Regions from separate parts of the Nonomuraea sp. B19D2 genome, predicted to be linked through region 2. Evidence: predicted binding sites of a transcription regulator. Region 2 holds the regulator's gene; each other region holds the start of a gene.
The links. Region 2 encodes LexA, which represses DNA repair genes until DNA is damaged. Its sites were predicted from a motif close to TCGAACANNTGTTCGA; they were not measured.
Positions count from the first base shown of each region.

Region 1 (3,537 bases), on a different contig from region 2:
GTGGCCGGTCTGGGTCACTCATGGGGTGGACGGGGTCACTCATGGGGTGGGCGATCAGACGTCACCCGGCTTCGGGGTGGACTTCGAGCCGCGGCCGGAAGGAGCGGCGGCCGGGGCGGGGGCTGCGGCTTCGGCGGGGGCGTCGAGGCGGGGGCCCACGCCCAGCTTGTCCTTGATCTTCTTCTCGATCTCGTTGGCCATGTCGGGGTGGTTCTTCAGGAAGTTGCGGGCGTTTTCCTTGCCCTGGCCGAGCTGGTCGCCCTCGTACGTGTACCAGGCGCCGGACTTGCGGACGAAGCCGTGCTCCACGCCCATGTCGATGAGGCCGCCCTCGCGGGAGATGCCCACGCCGTAGAGGATGTCGAAGTCGGCGACGCGGAAGGGCGGGGCCATCTTGTTCTTCACGACCTTGACCCGGGTGCGGTTGCCGACCGCCTCCGTGCCGTCCTTGAGGGTCTCGATGCGGCGGATGTCCATCCGGACCGAGGCGTAGAACTTGAGCGCCTTACCGCCGGTCGTCGTCTCGGGGCTGCCGAACATGACGCCGATCTTCTCGCGGAGCTGGTTGATGAAGATGGCGGTGGTGCCCGTGCTGTTGAGCGCGCCGGCGACCTTGCGCAGGGCCTGGGACATGAGGCGGGCCTGGAGGCCGACGTGGCTGTCACCCATCTCGCCCTCGATCTCGGCCTTGGGCACCAGCGCGGCCACCGAGTCGATGACGATGATGTCGACGGCGCCGGACCTGATCAGCATGTCGGCGATCTCCAGCGCCTGCTCGCCGGTGTCGGGCTGGGAGACCAGCAGGGCGTCGGTGTCGACCCCCAGCTTCTTGGCGTATTCGGGGTCGAGGGCGTGCTCGGCGTCGATGAACGCCGCGATGCCGCCGGCCCGCTGGGCATTGGCCACCGCGTGCAGGGCGATCGTGGTCTTACCCGAAGACTCGGGGCCGTAGATCTCGACGATGCGGCCGCGCGGCAGGCCGCCGATGCCGAGGGCCACGTCAAGGGAGATCGACCCCGTGGGGATCACCTCGATGGGAGCTCGGGCGTCGTCGCCCAGGCGCATCACTGAGCCCTTGCCGAACTGTCGCTCGATCTGAGCGAGGGCGGTCTCGAGGGCCTTCTCGCGGTCGTTGATAGCCATGGGAACTCCCCCTGGAGGGTCGTGGTCCGATCAGTCGAGTGAAAGCTACGGCCTGCCACCGACATTTTCTGCGACTGCCGGGGAAGACGTGGCCCGGCGGAGTCAATCGTAGCCGAACGGCTGTTCGATCACAGCAGGAACACGCAGGTCGCCGTCAAGCTCCCGTGTTCGGGGAGGTGAGTCGTCCTTCTTCCTCGCCGGGGCAGTGTGCCGGGCCTGTGCACTGGGGGTGGTGCACTCGGGGCGGTGCACCGGTGCCGTGCCGGGCAGTGTGCCGGGCCTGTGCACTGGGGGTGGTGCGCTCGGGGCGGTGCACCGGTGCCGTGCCGGGGCGCTGTGCCGGGCTTGTGCGCTCGGGCGGTGTGCCGGGGCGGTGTGCCATCGGTCGCCTGCGAGCCCCCTCCGTATCCTCACGAACACGCCCGGCCGATGTTGGTCTCCAACGTGTTGCACGCGCGGTGAGCTGGGGAGACTCACTGCAGGGGCGAGGGGTCGGAGGTGGCGAGTGGCGAGCGGCTACACCAGGGAACGACGCACCCGTCTTGAGGCGCTCGCCGAGTTGCTCCCCCATCATGGCCTGGTCAGCCGCATGGTAGGCACCGAGGATCCGGTGTTGTGGGTCTGGCACCCGCGCACCGGCCGCCAGACGATCATCTTCGCCACCCCGTCGCACCGCGGATGGTTGTTCCTGTGGTCGCCCGGCGGGCAGGGCAGCGCGGACGAGTTGGAGCTCACGGCCGCCACGCTGCGGCAGACCCTCGACATGGCGCAGACTTAGCGCAGCTTGGGCGAGACGTTCTCCACCTGGCAGACCGCGCGCCAGACGGTCTTGGCGCTCTCACCGTCGGCCAGCGCCTGCATGACGGTCCGCCCGCCGAGCGGCGCGAGCACGTAGTCGCGCGCCCACGATTCGGCGTACGTCTCCCCGAAATGAGCGTTCATCCGTCTCCAGAACTCCGTCAGGCGCATGAATCCAAGTATGGAATCGCCCGGGGCGTGGGTAAGACATCCCCATGCCAAAGACCCCCAAGTCTTCACCCCCGAAGACAGCCAAGACGAAGGCCAACAGGGCCAAACGCCGCCGGCTGCTGCTCGTGCTGCGCCTCGCCGTACAGAAGGAGAAGGCGGAGCGATCGGAAAGGCATGCCGGCATCAGGCAGGCGCCCCGTGCGGGCAAGCCCCGCACGCGCCGGCCGTCGCGACGCTAGGGCGTCAACGAGCGTCGAACCATCGTCGAACCGCGGTCACAGCACACGTGAGCCGTACATCTCACCGAGATGGTCGGCGAGCAGCTCCAGCCGGGCGCCGTCGGGGTCCTTGAAGTAAATGGAGGCGCCGCTCTCTATCTGGTGCGGCACGCCGGCCATCTCCAGCTTTCCGCGCAGACGTTCCCACGTGGCGGGGTCGACGGAGATCGCGACGTGGTGCAGCCCGCCCAGCACCTCCTGGTACGGCCCCAGGTCGAGCCCGGGGAAGTCGAAGAACGCGAGCAGGTTGCCGTTGCCGATGTCGAAGAAGAAGTGGTTCGAGCCCTTGTAGTCGCGGTTCTCGATGATCTCGGTGAGCGGAAACTCCAGAAGCTCCTGGTAGAACTTGATGGTTCGTTCCACGTCCGACGAGAGCAGGGCCATGTGGTGCAGGCCGCGCGCGCTGCTCGATGGCCGGTGCGGTAAGACGTAACGCCGCCTGAGCTCCGCACGGCGGGCTTCGATGGCCGCATAGTCGATGGTCACGGTCGCTGTATGTCCGCCAAGGCCCCCGCTCAACCGCCCGTCGCGGCGCCAATGCGGTTTCTGTCGGTGGCGCGAGGCAATATGTGCTGGTGAGCTCCCTTGACCAGTTCAGCCAGGTGACCAGGCAATGGTTCGCCGGAGCCTTCCAAGCACCCACGGCCGCCCAGGAGGGGGCGTGGGAGTCGATCTCGCGCGGCGACAACACCCTGGTCGTCGCACCCACCGGCTCGGGCAAGACGCTGGCGGCGTTCCTGTGGTCACTCGACAGGCTGGCGTCCCAGCACGCCGGCCCCGCCGAGCCGCAGCACGCCGACCCCGCCCACAAGCCGGAGTCCGCCGGTCCCGCCCACAAGTCCCTCGGCAAGTCGGAGCCCCGCAAGGGGACGCGGGTGCTCTACGTGTCGCCGCTCAAGGCGCTGGCCGTCGACGTGGAGCGCAACCTGCGTGCCCCGCTGGCCGGGCTCAGGCAGACGGCGCGCCGGCTGGGCCTGCCGGTGCCGGAGATCTCGGTGGCGATCCGCTCGGGCGACACCCCCTCGGAGGACCGCAGGCGGTACGCGGCCAAGCCGTCCGACATCCTCATCACGACGCCCGAGTCGCTGTTCCTGCTGCTCACCAGCCAGGCGCGAGAGGCGTTGCGCGGCGTGGAGACGGTGATCGT
Region 1 is NZ_JBEFAK010000008.1:287,144-290,680, reverse strand. Features, by position in the region: gene recA (recombinase RecA) at 55-1,143, opposite strand; gene ABN273_RS18205 (hypothetical protein) at 1,649-1,921, shown strand; gene ABN273_RS18200 (DUF3046 domain-containing protein) at 1,918-2,112, opposite strand; gene ABN273_RS18195 (hypothetical protein) at 2,157-2,351, shown strand; gene ABN273_RS18190 (VOC family protein) at 2,388-2,876, opposite strand; gene ABN273_RS18185 (ATP-dependent helicase) at 2,963-3,537, shown strand, end outside.
Region 1: a site for LexA is predicted at 1,256-1,271, ahead of recA (recombinase RecA). Genes of this name have one in related genera too.

Region 2 (3,537 bases):
CAACTACTGCCTCGGCCTGCTGACCGCCTCCGCCTCGGCTGACCCGCTGCAGGCGTCCTCCTGGACGAAGAGCCCGAACCCGGTCTTCGCCAGCAGCGCCGCGACCAGCCAGTACGGGCCTGGCCACAACTCCTTCACGACCTCGGAGGACGGGCAGAGCGACATCCTCGTCTACCACGACCGGAACTACCGCGACATCTCGGGCGACCCGCTGAACGACCCGAACCGGCGTACACGGGTGCAGAAGGTGTACTGGCGGGCGGACGGGACGCCTGACTTCGGCATCCCGGTGCCCGACGGGGCGACGCCGGTGCGGCTGATGTCGTACGACACGCCAGGACAGGCGCTGCGGCACTGGGACTACCGGGTGCGGCTGGAGGGCAACATCTCACCGCTGGCCGACTCCCAGTTCCGGCTCGTCACGGGGCTGTCGGGCGCGGGGACGGTCTCGCTGGAGTCGACCAACTTCCCGGGGTACTACCTGCGGCACCGGAATTTCGAGGCGTGGGTGGAACGGCGGGACGGGACCGGCCTTTTCGACGCGGACGCCAGTTTCGCGCGCCGCGCGGGGCTGGCGGGCTCGAGCACGGTGTCGCTGGAGTCCGTGAACTTTCCCGGGTATTTTCTGCGGCATCGGGCGGGGCTGGTGTGGGGGGAGCAGAACGACGGCACCAGCGCCTTCAAGGGGAACGCGAGCTTCGTACTGGAGTGAGCGACTGGCCGCCGTCTGCGGGTGATCGTCGCACGCGATCGCGGCACGATGGGGCACACCCGCAAACGCCGCCTATGCCACAGCCTCAGACGAGGCCGAGCGCGAAACGGACGTCGGAGGCGACGCATCGCCCAGTTGGCGACATCGTGAGACGGCGCAGCCGAGCACGGGCACCGGCGAACGCGCCGCCCACTCGGACCACGGTGCAGCCGGACGACATCGTGAGACGCCGGAGCCGGTGCCAAGGCGTGCCGTTGGTGGCGACACGGTAGTGCCCGCGAGGTCGTCGTACCCCGCGGGTGGTGTGTTTGGCGCGCGCCGGAGCGCGGCGCGTGCCATATGACGCGCGCCGAGGCCCTACGAGCCGTGGCCGGCTACAACCGGCGCAGGACTGCTACGACCTTGCCCAGGACGCTGGCCTCGTCGCCGGGGATGGGCTCGTAGTTGGAGTTGTGCGGGACGAGCCAGACGTGGCCGTCCTTGCGCTTGAAGGTCTTGACGGTGGCCTCGCCCTCGATCATGGCGGCCACGATGTCGCCGCTCTCCGCCACCGGCTGCTGCCGCACGACCACCCAGTCGCCGTCGGCGATGGCGGCCTCGATCATCGAGTCACCGCTGACCTGCAACAGGAACAGCGTGCCCTCGCCGACGAGCTGCTTGGGCAGCGCGAAGACGTCTTCGACGCTCTCCTCGGCCAGGATCGGACCACCGGCGGCGATGCGGCCGACGAGCGGGACGTAAGCCGCCGTGGGACGGTTGATCGTCGGCTCTTCGTCGGTCGCGTCGGGGTCGACCCACAGCACGGGCTCGCCCGGGAGGCGCACCTCGAGCGCGCGCGGCCGGTGCGGGTCGCGTCGCAGGTAGCCCTTGCGCTGCAGCGCCGTCAACTGGTGCGACACGCTCGACGTGCTGGTCAGCTGAACCGCCTCGCCGATCTCGCGCATGGAGGGCGGATAGCCGCGCTGTTGCACCGAGTCGCGGATGACTTCGAGGATCTTGCGCTGCCTGGGCGTCAGGCCCAGGGCATCGCGCCGGCGCACCGCGAGGTCGCTGACCCCGTTCGCGCCATCCCGCTCACTCATGCTCTTCCTCCTCCTCGCCTGGCGGCCCGCCTCACCGGCGAACCTCCCGGTCCGTGGTCCTGATGTCGCACACAGCGACCGTATCGCTGTTGAAGATCATCTTCAAACAATTGTTCGAGTCTTCCTCGAAATTGTCGCCTGCGTGGTGTACAACATCGTACGGGAGTTCGATCGACATCGTGTTCGATTTGCTGATCTTTATTTGGCCTTTCCCTCAGGCCGCACGGCAGGAGGTCAACCATGCGAACGCCCACAAAAGCGGACACGACCAGCCAAGACGCCAAACGACTCACACTCATCGCCGATGCCACGCAGAGTAACGATCGACGAGACAATACGCGGACGGGGGCCGGTTTCCGCGGCAATTCCGGGAAGAGGTTGGGGCCCCGTTCGAGTCGCGGGGGAAGGCCCCATTTGCGATTGGTCCCGCCTCCGCGTGCCGGCGCCGACGCGGCCGCGACCGTACCGCCGGGCAGGGGAGGAGCCCGTGCGGACGCAGGCGACGAAACGGCCGCCGCCCGCAGCTCCGGCGAGGGCCGGCGGCAACGGCGCCCCAGGGGTGGTGCCGACGCGGATCGGGGGATGGGGATGAACGATCGAGGGGTGGTGCGGGCGCCGGCCGCCGACGCGCGGCCGCGGGCAGCCGCGAAAGGGGGCGGTCTGGGAGTTTCCGGGGCAAGGAAGACGGCGGGTAGACGCGGGGTCGCTGGTCCTCGGGGTGGTGGCGAGGGCGCTTCGGAGGATCTTCGGGGCGGTCGCGCAGGTGTCGCCGGAACGCGGGGAGGCGCTCGTGGCGCAGGGGAAGGCGGCGTGCGGGGCGGGCGTTCGCGGCGTGGTGCCGGCGTCGGGAGGCGGAGCAGTCGGCGGTGGGGTCGCCGAGCCGCGAGGTGGCGTGCGCGGCGGGCATCGGCGCGAGTGCGCCGGCGGTCCGCTCCGCCGTTGCGGCTGACCCGGCGCGGGCGCGTCGTGCTGGTGGTCGCGATGGCGTTGCTGTCACTGGGCGGGTTCTGGCTCGGCACGCGCGCGGTCGGGCATGCGGCGGTCCAGGTCGTCGTGACCAGCCACGCCGGCCTGCCGTGGGTTGAAGTGCGCGAGGGCGACACGTTGTGGCGCATCGCCGAGGCGCTCACCCAGGGGGACGATCCGGGTCCTGTCGTGGAGGAGATCAAGCGCCTCAACGGGCTGCCCGGCTCACTCATCCGGCCCGGCACCCGACTCTACGTTCCGGACGACACCGCCGCTTTACGCTGATCGCCCACTCCTGCGCCCCGGGGTGGCATCGGTCCCCAAGGTTGATCGCCCACCTCCGTGTCTGCCGGTGGCAGTGTGTCCTTGGGTTGACTGCCCGCCTCTGCGTGCAGGGTGGCAGTGCGTCCTTGGGCCGGGTGGCGCCTCCGTGTGTGCGGTGGCGTCGCCGGCCTCCGCGGTTGGTCGCGCCGCTCTGCGTCCCGGACGACGCCGCCGCCTTGGGCTGATCGCCTGGGCGCCGGGGTCCGGTGGGTGGGTGACGTTCGTGGAAGTAGAGGCGTCGGATAACTTTGTGAGGTTCGTTCACCGGCGAGGCTGCGCGCAACTCATGTGACGCCTCCAGCTGCACAAAGATCACTCCTGAGGTCGACACGCCCGGGTCCTGGTGGTGACGGCGGGCTGATCAGCGACTTCACTTCGATGGCGCCGCTCAACTTGCGTTCATGGTCGCGCGCTTCTACGGTTGGACCACAACATCTAGTAGTTACACCGATG
Region 2 is NZ_JBEFAK010000015.1:99,107-102,643, reverse strand. Features, by position in the region: gene ABN273_RS26810 (family 43 glycosylhydrolase) at 1-712, shown strand, start outside; gene lexA (transcriptional repressor LexA) at 1,087-1,794, opposite strand; gene ABN273_RS26800 (LysM peptidoglycan-binding domain-containing protein) at 2,734-3,045, shown strand.

Region 3 (3,537 bases), on a different contig from region 2:
GGCGACGGCGATGAAATATCCGGACAGGCGCTTGCGCTCGATGATGGCCATCTCGTCCCTGAGGCGTCGTCTGGCGTCGCCGGAGCGGTCGAGGCCGCGTCTGATCAGCCCGTCCTCCACCCGGTGGCGCAGCAGCGGCACCGGGTCGCGGCCGATCTCGGGCAGGTGCAGGTCGGGCGGGTCGCTCCGCAGCGCGAGCAGCCCGTCCGGGTTCACCGAGCACGCCTCGGCCAGCCGCCTGGTGGTGAACAGCAGCCGCGCGACCCGCTCCTGGTCCGCGCCGCAGACCTTGGTCGCCACCTGGCGCATCTCCTTGGTGCTCTTGAGGTAGGCGTGGGAGGTCATGCGGTCCAGGTGGCGCGGGTGCAGCGGGACGAGCTGGCGGGCCGCGTCGAGCACGTCGCCGACCTGGTGGTCGGCCGGGTCGAGGTAGCGCACCGCGTTGGTCAGCACGGCGGGGACGCCCATGGACTCGGCCAGGCCGAGCATGCGCACGGCCGTGGTGGCGTCGCGGAAGCCGTACTGGTCGACCAGCTCGATCACCACTCCGGGCACCGCGGCGCGCCAGAGGCCGAGCAGCGTCCTGGCGTGCTCGTCGCGCCGCTCGGCCACCGCGCGGCCCACGTCGGACCTGGGGCCGAGCAGCACCACGAGCCCGTCCTCGGCGCCGAACCCGTGCTCCCCGCCCGGGCCTCCCGCCCACTCGCCGATCAGCTCGCGGCTCACCCTGGGCGTGCCGCGCTCGGCCGCGTAGTGCGCGGCCGTGACCAGGCGGCACAGGCGGGACCAGCCCTTGGCGCGGGCCAGCACCGTGACGCGGTCCTCGGCGTCCGGCCCGGTCTTGGGACGCGGCGCGCGCCGCCCGGGCATGTCCAGCCCGGGCACCCCGAGCCCCGGCAGCGGGGGTAGGGCGTCGAGTGCCAGGTTCACGCCGAAGACCGCGGAGATCCCGGCCTCCGCGCACGCCTGGGCGTGCTTGATCGCGCCGTAGAGCCCGTCGCGGTCGGTCAGGGCGAGGATGTCCATCCCGTGCTCGACCGCCCGGCTCACCAGCGCCTGGGGGAAGGCCGTGCCGAAGCGCATGGAGTACGCGGAGCACACGCTGAGGTGCGGGAACGGCGGCGCCATCAGTCCCACGCCCTCAGGAGCAGCCAGCCGCTGCCGGCGGTGTCGTAACGCAGCTCGTACGAGCCCACCTCACGCCCGGGGCTGGCCTCCACCCGCCAGAACTTGCGCTCACCCGGATCGCCGTCGCCGGTCTTCCACCACTCGCGCGCGACCACCCAGTGGTCGAGGACCCGGCGGACGAGATAGAGCCGGTCGCGCCAGACGAACTGGGTCGGCTCCCCGTCCCTGGTCCACACCTCTATCGGATCGCCATAGAGTCTGCTCAAGACGCTTTCTCCCCGCGGCTCTGGTCGTATGCTGAGCCACCCGGGGGAAGACGGGTGCGCTTATAAGTCGAACATATGTTCTTACGGCTTCCAGCGCAAGTCGTACGCTGGGTTCGTCACCCCGGCTCCTTCCCTCACACAAGGGCGTACACGTCCACCTGCGAGGCCCGCGACGTATCGGTAAGCTTGCGCGGCGTGAGCGGTGAAACCTCCCACATTGGGCGCTACAGGTTACTTAGCGTGCTGGGGCGCGGCGGCATGGGCACGGTCCATCTCGCCGAGGACCCCGCTGGGCAGCGGGTCGCCGTCAAAGTGATCAACCCGGAGCTGACCCAGCACGAGCAGTTCCGCATGCGCTTTCGCAGGGAGGCGGACGCCGCCCGGAGGGTGCGCAGGTTCTGCACGGCCGCGGTGCTCGAGGCCGCTCTCGACGGCGACCAGCTCTACGTCGTCACCGAGTACGTGCCGGGGCCGAACCTCGAAGCGGCCGTGGGCCAGTCCGGCCCCCTGCGCGGCTCCAGCCTCGACGCGCTGGCCGTCAGCGTGGCCACCGCCCTGACCGCCATCCACGGCGCCGGGGTGGTGCACAGGGACCTCAAGCCGTCGAACGTGCTGCTGTCGCCGGTCGGACCACGCGTGATCGACTTCGGCATCGCGCGGGCGCTCGACACGCTGGGCGGCGTCACGGGCACCGGCGAGCTGGTCGGCACGCCCCGCTACATGGCTCCCGAGGTGCTGCGGGGCGAGCCGGTGTCCCCGGCCTGCGACGTGTTCTCGTGGGGCAGCCTGATCGCGTTCGCCGCCAGCGGGAGGGCGCCGTTCGGCGGCGACACGCTGCCCGCGATCGTCTATCAGGTGCTCAACACCGAGCCGAACCTGGACGACGTCGATCCCGCCCTGCGCGAGCTGGTCAGGGCGGCGCTGCACAAGGACCCGGCCATGCGGCCCACCGCGCAGCAGCTGCTCGACCACCTCGTCGGGCGGTCGGCCGCGCCCGAGCAGGCGGCGCAGACCGTGCAGGTGGCCTGGCAGCAGGCCACGACGGCGTACACGTCCGTCCAGCAGCCGTCCAAGGGCGGCCGCGCCAAGCTGATCGCCGGGATCGCCGCGGCCACGGCGGTGCTCGTGGCCGGGTCCGTGGCCGCGTGGGCGGTGTTCGCCCCCAGCGGGCCGCCCGACGACCTGGGCGTTCTCTACCGCGAGGACTTCACGCAGACCTCCGGCGGCTGGACCGGCACGTACGACCCCGACGCCTCGGCCAGCTACGGATACCGGACGGACGGAACATACGGGCTGGATGTCGAGAAGGGATCGGAAGAGCGGTGGGCGAAGGCCCCCATACCCTTCCTCATCGCCAAGCCGACCGGCACGCCCAGCCCCTCGGCCACGCCCACGCCGATGTTGCCGTCTTCCGTCGTCGTCGCCGTCACCGCCGAGGTCAAGAGGCACACCGGCACCGGCGAGTACGGCGTGTACTGCCACAACGTGGACGATGACGACACGTACTACGAGTTCGCCCTCGACACGACGGGAAAGGCCAGGATCCGGCGCATCGTGGACGGGGCCGGCGGCACGCTGGCCCAGCCGGTGCAGGTGGACGAGCTGCCCGGCAAGGCCCGGCTGGTGGCGTCGTGCGAGCAGGTCGGATCGGCCGTGCGGCTGACGATGTGGGTGAACGACCAGCAGGTCCACCAGGTGGATGACCCGAACGGGCTCGGGAACGGCTACGTGGGGCTCTTCGCCCGTACGCCGAAGGACGAGAGGTCGATGCTGAAGACGACGTTCGACGACTTCGAGCTACGCGGCCAGAAGGAACCCTAGAGGATCGGTGACGGTGCCATGCGGCAGGCCGAGCCTCATGGGCTGACGGCTGGGCCCGACGGGGCGATCTGGGTGGCCCTGGAGGCGGGCGCCCTGGCCAGGATCGGCTGACGGACTGCGGCTGGAGGGCGATCGACTTTCGACCCGGGTGGAATGATCCGGCAGCCGCGGAGTTGACTATGGGTATGCATGCCATCATCGTCTCCGCCCAGGGCGGTCCAGAGGTTCTCGAATACGTCGAGCGGCCCGACCCGGTCCCCGGCGAAGGGGAAATCCTGGTCGACGTCGCCGCGAGCGGTGTCAACTTCATCGACATCTACCA
Region 3 is NZ_JBEFAK010000017.1:87,629-91,165, forward strand. Features, by position in the region: gene ABN273_RS29245 (DNA polymerase III subunit alpha) at 1-1,128, opposite strand, end outside; gene ABN273_RS29250 (DUF6504 family protein) at 1,128-1,394, opposite strand; gene ABN273_RS29255 (serine/threonine-protein kinase) at 1,590-3,215, shown strand; gene ABN273_RS29260 (quinone oxidoreductase family protein) at 3,401-3,537, shown strand, end outside.
Region 3: a site for LexA is predicted at 1,462-1,477, ahead of ABN273_RS29250 (DUF6504 family protein). Genes of this name have one in related genera too.

Region 4 (3,537 bases), on a different contig from region 2:
TCCTGGTCAGCGTCCCCGCCCTGCTGGTGCTCACGCTGCTGTGCAAGGGGCTGGCGGAGCGCACCGACAAGGACTTCTTCAGCGGCGTCTTCCTCCCGTCGCTGCCCATGGCGGGCATCCTCGCCGGGGCCGTCGCCCTGGTGAACGCGCAGGACCTCCTCTGGCCGCTGCTGGTGGCCCAGAAGCCCACCCTGTACACCGCGCCGGTCGCGCAGGTGGCCCAGCTCGGCGGCTTCTCCGGCACCGGCCCGGACGTCGGCGCCGGCACGCCGCTCCTCGTCGTCGCCGTCGCGCTGATCGCGGTCGTGGCCGCCCAGCTGCTCTACCTGGACAGGCTCGCTATCACGACAAATGGTTCGCGGCCGCGTACCCCCGCTGCATAAGTTGTCTTTTCGTGGAAATTCGCGACCTGACTCCTGAGGATCTGGACGACGTCCTCGACATCCGCAAGCGCTCGTTCGGCCCGCTGGCCGCGGGCGACGCCGACAGGTGGCGCCAGGCGGTGTTCCCGGCGCTCGGCGAGGGCCGCTACCTGGGCGCGTTCGACGGCTCCAGGCTCGCCGGCGCGGCCCGGCTGCGCCAGTTCACGCAGTGGTGGCACGGCAAGCCGCAGCCGATGGCGGGGATCCAGGGGGTCACCATCAACCCCGAGGACCGCGGCCGCGGCCTGGGCACCCGGCTCATGCGTGCCGTCGTCGAACGGGCCGCCGCGCTCGGCGACGCGGTCTCCGCCCTCTACCCGGCGACCACGCCCCTCTACCGCTCGGTCGGCTACGAGCACGCCGGGGCCCAGCACAACGTGACGCTCCCCGCCGAGGCGCTGCGCCAGATCAGACCGTCCGGGCAGGTCAAGCTGCGCAGGATGGGCCCGGGCGACGCCGCCGAGCTCGTCTCCGTGCTCCACCGCGTCCACGCCGCCGCCCGCTCCAGCGGCCCCGTCACCTGGGACGAGGGCACCTGGAGCCTGTGGCTGGGGATCGAGGACGACTTCCTCTACCTCGCCGAGGACGGCTTCGTCGTCTACCGCTGGCGCGGCGACGACCTCCTGGTCGACAACCTCGTCGCCGGCTCCGGCGAGACCGCCAGGGCCCTGTGGTCCATGGTGGGCAGCGCGTCGTCGATCGCGCGCAACGTCGTCGCCCCCGTGGCCCCGGACGACCCGGTGCTGTGGCTGCTGCGCGAGCGGTCCAAGGAGGAGGTGAAGCAGGCGCGGTGGATGTTCAGGGTGCTGGACGTGGCCGCCGCGGTCGAGCGCCGGGGCTATCCGGCACACGTGACCTGCGACGCCGTGGTCACCGTGGAGGACCCGTTGCTGGGCGGGGGGACGTGGCGGCTGGAGTTCGCGGGCGGGTCCTGCGCGGCCACCGCGGTCTCCGAGCCTGGGGTCGTGCTCAGCGTGAACGCGTTCTCGGCGCTGTATGCCGGGGTCCCGACGGCCACGCTGCGGATGAGCGGGCTCATGTCCGGCGACGAACGGTACGACGAGGCCCTCGACACGGCCTTCGCCGCGAAGCCGTACATGCTGGACTCCTTCTGACCGCTCAGGGTCGGTCGATTCCCCGGGCGTACGGGCGGTTCCCGGTGCGTGGGCACCGCTGCCGGGGTAGAGTCTCGTGCCGAACAGATGTTCGGCAGTGCGGGAGGGGTGGCCGGTGCGGGTGATGGGCGTCGATCCCGGGCTGACCCGGTGCGGCGTGGGCGCCGTGGAGGGGCGGCCTGGCGCGCCGCTGCGGCTGGTGGCCGTCGGGGTGGTGCGCACCGGAGCCGACGAGGAGCTCGGCGCCCGGCTCGTCGGCATCGAGGCCGGGATCGAGCAGTGGCTCGACGAGGTACGGCCCGACGCGGTGGCGGTCGAGCGCGTCTTCAGCCAGCACAACGTACGCACCGTCATGGGCACCGCCCAGGCCGCCGGGATCGCCGTGCTGTGCGCGGCCCGGCGCGGGCTGCCGGTGGCGCTGCACACGCCGTCCGAGGTCAAGGCGGCCATCACCGGCAGCGGCACGGCCGACAAGAAGCAGATCGGCGCCATGGTCACCCGGCTGCTGCGCCTGACGGAGATGCCGAGGCCCGCCGACGCGGCCGACGCCCTCGCCCTGGCCATCTGCCACGTCTGGCGCGGCGGCGCCCAGCACCGCCTCGCCGCCGCCCTGGCCAAGGCCACCCGGAAGGACACCAGGTCGTGACGTTCCCGGAGACGGGCCTTGCGGGCGATGCGACGCGCCACCGCACCGCGGGCCCGCGGCGTGTCGTCACCGGTCATGCGAGAGGATGTCGGGCTGTGACCCTTGCCGGCGGCGTGCGGGCCGTGGCGGCGTGGAAGGATGGTGGGCTGTGATCGCGTCGGTGTCGGGCAAGGTGACCGCGATCGCTCCCGACGGAGCCGTGATCGAGGTCGGCGGCGTCGGCATCCTCACCCACTGCACTCCAGGCACGCTCGCCACGCTGCGGGTCGGCGAGGAGGCGCGCCTGGCCACGTCGCTGGTGGTGCGGGAGGAGTCGCTCACGCTCTACGGGTTCGCCACCGACGACGAGCGGGCCGTGTTCGAGCTGCTGCAGACGGCCAGCGGGGTCGGGCCCAAGCTGGCGCTGGCGATGCTCGCCGTGCACACGCCCAACGCGCTGCGCGTCGCCGTGGCCAGTGCCGACCTCAAGGCGCTCACGCAGGTGCCGGGGATCGGGCAGAAAGGGGCACAGCGGATCGTGCTGGAGCTTAAGGACCGGCTCGGCACGCCCGAGGAGGCCGTCAACGCCGCGCTCAACGGGGAGCGGCGGGCGGCGGCGTGGCGCGAGCAGGTCCACTCGGGACTGGTGGGGCTGGGCTACTCGAGCAAGGACGCCGACGAGGCCGTCGCCACCGTGGAGCCGCGCGCCGACGCCGACCTCGCCGCCGGCCGCCAGCCCCAGGTCGCCGCGCTCCTGAAGGCCGCACTCCAAGCCCTGAGCCTTCGATGACCGCGCCCGTCATCTGTCCGCACGGCGGGACCGGCGTGTCCGTGCACGCCGAGGCCGGTTTCCGTCTGTCATGGCCGGTCGTGAACGGCCACGGGCTGCTCGCCGTGACGGGCCAGACGTGGGTCCGGCGCCGTGGCCCGGCTCGGCGCCGTCGGCATCGCGCCGAGCCCCGCCGCACGACATCCCGTCGGGCGTTTCGCCGTTGTGGTGTGGTGACGGGAGCGAGTGCCGGTGGGGGAGCTGCCTGGAGGAGGTGGGGACGTGGGGTTTGAGCGGGAGCTCGTGTCGCCCGATGCCGGGGGTGATGAGCTGCAGATCGAGGCGGCGCTCCGGCCCAAGCGGCTGGGCGAGTTCATCGGCCAGGGCCGCGTGCGTGAGCAGCTCTCCCTGGTGCTCGAGAGCGCGTTGCGCAGGCAGCGGCCGCCCGATCACGTGCTGATGAGCGGGTCGCCGGGGCTGGGCAAGACCACGCTCGCCATGATCATCGCGGCGGAGCTCAACGCGCCGCTCAGGATCACCTCGGGGCCCGCGCTGGAGAGGGCCGGGGATCTCGCCGCCATCCTGTCCACGCTCGCCGAGGGCGAG
Region 4 is NZ_JBEFAK010000012.1:156,259-159,795, forward strand. Features, by position in the region: gene ABN273_RS23370 (hypothetical protein) at 1-383, shown strand, start outside; gene ABN273_RS23375 (GNAT family N-acetyltransferase) at 395-1,537, shown strand; gene ruvC (crossover junction endodeoxyribonuclease RuvC) at 1,653-2,183, shown strand; gene ruvA (Holliday junction branch migration protein RuvA) at 2,332-2,952, shown strand; gene ruvB (Holliday junction branch migration DNA helicase RuvB) at 3,214-3,537, shown strand, end outside.
Region 4: a site for LexA is predicted at 1,617-1,632, ahead of ruvC (crossover junction endodeoxyribonuclease RuvC). Genes of this name have one in related genera too.